Regions from separate parts of the Salipaludibacillus agaradhaerens genome, predicted to be linked through region 2. Evidence: predicted binding sites of a transcription regulator. Region 2 holds the regulator's gene; the other holds the start of a gene.

Region 1 (3,429 bases), 1.6 Mb from region 2:
CCGGAGATGCTTTCCATAACTGCCATGATTGTAGGTCGAGGATTAAATGGGAAAGTGGCGCTGATGACAGATGGCCGTTTTTCTGGTGGCTCTCATGGTTTTGTAATCGGTCATATTGCTCCTGAAGCAGCAGCTGGAGGACCGATCGGCCTATTGAAAAACGGTGATAAAGTGACGATTGACAGTGACACTCAGGAAATCAATATGCATGTCACTGAAGAAGAACTAGCTAAACGTAAGAGTGAATGGAAAAAGCCAGAACTGAAATATAAGAATGGTGTATTAGCAAAATATGCTAAACTCGTCTCATCATCGGCGAAAGGTGCCGTAACAGACGCAGATTTAGAATAGCTTATGAAAGCCTGTACCATCAGCTGCTAACTGGCTGAGGGTACAGGCTTTTTGTATTTTGGACCTGTTTCATGAGCGATTGTGCATGAATTATAAGTTTAAGGCATTGTTGTTGCTTACATCAAACGACTCCTTTGTAAATTTGGTTCTTAATACCTAATTGAATTTCTTGATAATTAAAGCTGCCATAGAAGAGAATATAAAAGCTAATATACTTAAAAGTACAGTCATCAGTGTGATAATTTCAAAATTTAAAAATAAGAATGATCGTAGTGACACTATTACTGTGCTAATGGCAAATATTAATCCCTAGAGAAAAACCGACGAAATTGAATCTCTTTTCAAGATGTCAACATCCTTTCTCTGTTATTTTTTACTATGTGTATACGATACATATGACAATTTATTGCAATAATATTTAAGGGTATTTAGCTAAAAATCACATAAAAACAAGTATGAAACCAACTATACCTTGTCATTTTTCACTCTTCCTCACTTTAAAAAATTTGCAGATGAAAAAATGATCGAAACGTAAGACGGCGACTCCCTGAGGATGAAGCGCAGTCTGAAGATCCACTTTTGCTCGGTAAATCCGAGCAAAAGTTAGCTGAAGACAAGCCCTCGGGAAAGCGTCCGTCTGAAGTGAAGGTCACAGTCATTATTTGAAGATTGACCTCTTATTTTGAATGATGACATTAATTCAATTAATAAAACAATTGGAAATAGTATTTGGTTTTATAAGGTTAAATTATTAAAGTGCTTTTCCATGTTTCGTAATTAATCATGTTTCATAAATCTTATAAAAAATCAGCGGGCTGTTGATGTCCGCTGATTTTTTAATGCAGACTTTTTTCCATAACTTAAAATATAGGCTATTTCCTGTATGTAACGTGGCATGACAAAGTAAGTTCATCTTTCATAAGGGTGTACTTCTAGCTACAAACTGGCTACTTATGATAGACGGCTTATGTTTGTGACTTTCTTCACTTGTGGTGATGTAGATCACTAACCATTTTTTTTCTACATGGTACGATCTAATTGAAAGTAATTCTCAACTAATTGATAACTGAGTCAGGTAGTGACTTTATTAAATGATAAAAGGGCATTTACTTATAAATCAAAGGGGAGAGAGTAATGAAAGAAATATCGCTAAATAAAACAGTCTATGAACTTTGTAATCATGACCCTGAATTTATAGAAGTGATGAAAGAAATTGGCTTTGTGAATATTACGAAACCAGGCATGCTACAGTCTGCTGGTAGAGTCATGACGATCCCGAAAGGATGCAGAGCGAGAGGCGTAGATTTAAATGATGTTGTGCAAAAGATAGAAAGCTATGGTTATAGAGTGACTGGGCATTCACAGAAGGGAGGGAAAGAAAATGAGTGAAATGATCAATAATCGGGAAAAAACAAGTGGCGAGCAAACAGAGAGACAACAGTTATTAAAGGAAATTATAAAAGAACTTCACGAAGGAAAACCTGTTGAAGCAGTGAGACAAAAGTTTGAGCAGGCCATCGATAGCATTAGCGTGAGTGAAATTTCACAAATGGAACAGGCGTTAATGGAGGAAGAGGGGATTTCAGTAGGGGAAGTGCAACGACTTTGCTCGGTGCATACTGCTGTGTTCAAAGGCTCAATAGAAGAGATCCATCAGGAAGAAAAGCTAGGTCATAAACCTGGTCATCCTGTTCACACATTTATTCAAGAGAATAAGGAAATTGATCGGCTCGTTAATTTCACGTTAACATTACATCGTGATAAGTTTGCAAAGGACCCTTCTGAGAAGACGTCAAACCTTCTATTAGACGATTTAAATCGCTTATTGGGAATTGATAACCATTATAGTAGAAAAGAGAATTTACTGTTCCCTTATTTAGAGAAGTACGGTATCTTTGGACCGACAAAAGTCATGTGGGGAGTAGACGACAGGATAAGAGATGCGATTAAAGCAGCCAAGCTAAAGTTAGAAACGGATTCTTGGGAAGCGGACGAACTGTTAGAGGCGATTGATTATATTATTAGTGAAGTATCAGAGATGATTTTTAAAGAAGAGAATATTCTGTTACCAATGGCACTGGAAAAATTAACAGAGGATGAATGGTTAAAGATTGAGCGTGAAGGTGACGTGATTGGCTATACGTTTATTACCCCTCCAGCCCCGTGGCAACCAGCTAGAGAAGATCTGCAATCAGAAGGGTTTATGAAGGATGGGGTCGTTCAGCTTGAAACGGGGATCATGTCAGTTCAACAGCTTGAATTTATGATGAATCATTTACCAGTAGATATCACGTTTATTGATGAGCATGATGTGGTCCGGTATTTTTCACATGGGAAAGAACGCATCTTTCACCGGACAAAATCAATTATCGGAAGGTCGGTACAAAATTGCCATCCTCCTCAAAGTGCTCATATTGTTAATGCATTACTTGATGATTTTAAGTCTGGTAAAAAAGATGTTGAAGACTTTTGGATACCGTTCAAAGATAAATTTGTGTTAATACGGTACTTTGCAGTGAGAGACAAAGAAGGAAACTATAAAGGGACAGTAGAATTTACGCAAAACATTAAACCCATTCAAGAAATCAGTGGGGAAAAAAGGTTAATGTCATAACTAATAGATGGGCCGTTCTCAGATAACGATTTTTTGCGACAGTATTGGTGAAACGGACTTCTTGATTGACTATTGTGTATAACCGATTTATGTTATTTTTACCCCACACTTAAGGGGCAGTAAAACCCCCTCAAAACTTAAGAAGGTCGAAAAGTTTAGGTGGGGGATAAACTACCCCTAAAGGTCCGATAAGTTAAACTGACAATCAGTGGGGATGAAGGCAAACTCCCACCGATTGAAGTTTAGCTTTATATAATTAATAGACGGTAGAGTAGAAAATAAAATTGACAGATTACAAACGCTTGTGATAGACTTTCTTCAATATTATAAATAGCGTCCGACTCATGTTGGACGACTCATCGTTTTGCTTATCAAGAGAGGTGGAGGGACTGGCCCGACGAAACCCAGCAACCAGTGAGAAGAAGTAAGATCTTTTTTTCACAAGGTGCTAATTCCTGCAAAGA
Region 2 (3,429 bases):
CTAATTTCACATCATTCGGCTGTTTCCGCTAATTCTGTTTTACGTTGTTTTTTAACCTCATGCCCTAGTAAGAATCCAGCTGGAACGGAAAGTACCGCTAAAACAGCTATGATAAGAAACCCTTCCGTAATAGCTGTTAAGCTCGCTTCTTCTATGCTTCCACCATTGCCGGTCATCACTTGGCCTCTGCGAACCTCAAAATAAATTGACACGAAGACAATTCCTAATGCTGAGCTCATTTGACGTAAGACATTATTCATCGCTGAACCTCGTGAAACAAACTTATCTGGGATCGCATTGATGCCTGCTGTCGTTGCAGGCATAGTACTTAACCCCATGCCAATCCCTCTCACAGCATTCAATAAGAAGACAACCCAGATGGCTGTTTCCATATCAATAAAGCCGAGAAGTGCTGTTCCAATCGCCACGATACAAAGCCCCGGCGTCACAACTAAAGCAGGTCCGTGCTGATCGAGGAGCTTTCCACCAATTGTCATAAATATCCCGGTAAGGAGCGCAGCCGGTAGAAACACCACGCCTGTCATTATCGCCCCATAGCCATAGACGTGTTGAATAAGCAGGGGGATTAAAAATATACCACCGAATAAACTGATTGAGCTAATCATCGCAATCCACACACTATACGCATATGCCGGCACACGCATAATAGATAAATCTAATAATGGTTGCTCTGTGCGATTTTCTATTTTCACGAAGCAATAAATTGCAATAACACCTAACACGACTAGAGCTAAATTCACTGGAGCAGTTAAATGCGCTAGTTCAGATACCCTCCCAAGTGCTAGTAAAATCGAGCCAACACCAAGCGTTACAGTGAAGAACCCCCATTTATCAAAACGGATACCTGACATTTTTTCAGACTTTTGAAGATACATATAAGAAAAGATCAATCCTAAAAGACCTGTAGGAATATTACATAAAAACAGCCATGGCCATGATCCAAGTTCAATAATGACACCGCCTAATGTTGGACCAATGGTTGGGGCCATCATGGCGGCCACTCCCCAAACACCTGTGGCTAGTCCTCTCTCATCACGAGGAAATACCTCAAAGATAAGGGCTAGAGAGAGCGGCATCATAACGCCACCACCTATGCCTTGCAGACCTCTAAAAGCAATTAAGGAGGGTAAATTCCAAGAAAGTGAACCTAGTAGTGATCCAAGTAAGAATACTGCGAGCCCAGCCATATAAAGTTGCTTCTTACCAAATTTATCACCTAAAAAACCGGTCAGCGGCATAACCATCCCCATAGTGACCATAAAAATCGTAATGACCCAGCCAGTAGCGACCGCATCAGCCTCAAACACAGTCATTAAATGAGGGACTGCGGGATTTAACATACTATTATTTAAAATGATGGTAAAAGTACCTAATAAAACGGTTATGACCACAAGCCATTTTTGCGAGATTTTTGCCATAAATAAGACAGCCTTCTTTCGGTTCACGAAATAGTAATCTATTTCTACTATACCATGAGTTTCATTAATTAAAATTAAAAATGCATATATATCTATTTGAACGAAATACAGCTGCAAAAAACGTTTTATCACATTGGTTTTTCGCTATAGACTGACCCGTTCCCATAGGTTCATCTTCAGTGACAGTCCTTTTTATTACAAAAATCATGTCTTCTGTAGATGGTTCGTTAATCATTGACGACTTTTAATTATTCCTGCGCTTGGATGTTCGTTCACTCATTTTAACAACAGTCTTCTTTACAGCGTTCAGTCATCCATTCTTTGTCTTACGAGCCTTGCGTCATTCAGGTACGGATGACCTGTCCAAATTACCCGCAGTCGTGTAACACTCATCTAGGTACTATATCTTCTCTAATGAACACTTTTCTCCTCTACAATGTTAAAAGCTGCCTATTATAAGGCAGCTTTTAACACGATGCAGCTCATATTTTAAGTATCAACTTTCTCTATAAAGGATAGTGCTTTAAAAAGTAGATGAGGGATTGAAGTTCCACTGACAGATCAATATGATGAACACGAACGTCAGACGGAACCGACAGTCTCGCAGGCGTAAAATTCAAAATCCCTTTAATACCTGCTTTTACTAAGTCATCAGCGATAGGTTGTGCCGCTTGAGATGGCACAGTCAAAATGACCACTTCCACACTGCTTTCCGCCACACGCTCTTTAAATTCATCCAGATGATAAACGGGCACACCACCTATTTCTTTCCCAACCTTATCTGCTGCTACATCAAATGCCATATCAATTTTTGTATTATTGCTTTTGCTAAAATTATAATTTAAAAAAGCCGTTCCTAAATTACCAACCCCAACAAGTGTCACCTTCGTTAATTCATCTTGGTCAAGCGTTTTTCTGAAAAAAGATAATAGATAATTCACGTTATATCCGTAGCCTTTTTTGCCGAGAGCACCAAAATAGGAAAAATCCCTACGTATTGTGGCTGAATCGACCTTTACCGCTTCACTTAATTCTGAAGATGAGACGCGGTGTTTACCTGACGCTTGTAAGCCTTCTAAAAATCGATAGTACAATGGCAATCGTTTTGCTGTTGCCTGAGGAATTTTTGCTTGATCTAGATCCATAACTGCTCCGCCTCCTTCTTAAATATAATAGCTACCTTGGCTAACCAACTAAGTATTAAAATGCATTCATTAAGTTAAGTATGTTATCGTTTAAAATCCCCATTTTTTCCACCCGTTTTCTCCACGAGAAATGTCTCACCAATGACCATCCCTTTATCCACTGCTTTGCACATATCATATATAGTCAATGCGGTCGCAGAAGCTGATGTTAGCGCTTCCATTTCTACTCCTGTATTCCCTTTTGTCTTAACTGACGCTTCAATTTTCAATTGGTATGTATCAGCATTCACATCCCAATCAAAACGAATATCGACTCCTGACAGTGCTAACGGATGACACATTGGAATCCACTGAGACGTATTTTTAGCAGCCATAATCCCTGCAACTTGCGCCACACTGAGAACATCCCCTTTAGCCATCGTCCCTTGTTGGATATTTTCATAGATTTCTTTAGTGACAAAAAGACTTGTTTGGGCCACTGCTGTTCGAACTGTTTCCTGTTTATCGGAAATATCAACCATACGTGCCCGACCTTGTTCATTAAAGTGTGTGAAGTCTCCCATGTTTATCCCCCTTTTTTCCACTTCTATTGTACACTATTTTTTCACAATCTGCATAATAAAGCATGGAAGTCTTGCGATAAACCTTTTCTCTCATGTACACTTAGCTTGTGAACGGTACGGAAATTGAATTGTGAGGTTACAGTGATGATTTTATTACAATGTACACAATTGTCGAAGTCATTCGGTACAGAGAAAATACTCTCCGATGTAAAATTAGAAATAAAAAGTCGGGAGCGTATCGCCCTTGTAGGCAGAAACGGGGCCGGTAAATCAACGCTTCTG

The links. Region 2 encodes Rex, which represses fermentation and respiration genes when NADH is low (regulators of the CRP and FNR family bind a similar motif). Its sites were predicted from a motif close to TTGTGAAATATTTCACAA; they were not measured.
Region 1: BK581_RS16685 (DUF1858 domain-containing protein) is a predicted target of Rex. The motif match lies at 1,323-1,340, and genes of this name have one in related genera.

The regions. Positions count from the first base shown of each region.
Region 1 covers NZ_KV917378.1:3,646,789-3,650,217, forward strand. The annotation lists gene ilvD (dihydroxy-acid dehydratase) at 1-351, shown strand, start outside; gene BK581_RS16685 (DUF1858 domain-containing protein) at 1,486-1,740, shown strand; gene BK581_RS16690 (DUF438 domain-containing protein) at 1,733-2,965, shown strand; SAM riboswitch class I at 3,331-3,429, shown strand, end outside.
Region 2 covers NZ_KV917378.1:2,085,947-2,089,375, forward strand. The annotation lists gene BK581_RS09770 (MDR family MFS transporter) at 12-1,439, opposite strand; gene BK581_RS09775 (redox-sensing transcriptional repressor Rex) at 1,946-2,584, opposite strand; gene moaC (cyclic pyranopterin monophosphate synthase MoaC) at 2,668-3,147, opposite strand; gene BK581_RS09785 (ABC-F family ATP-binding cassette domain-containing protein) at 3,292-3,429, shown strand, end outside.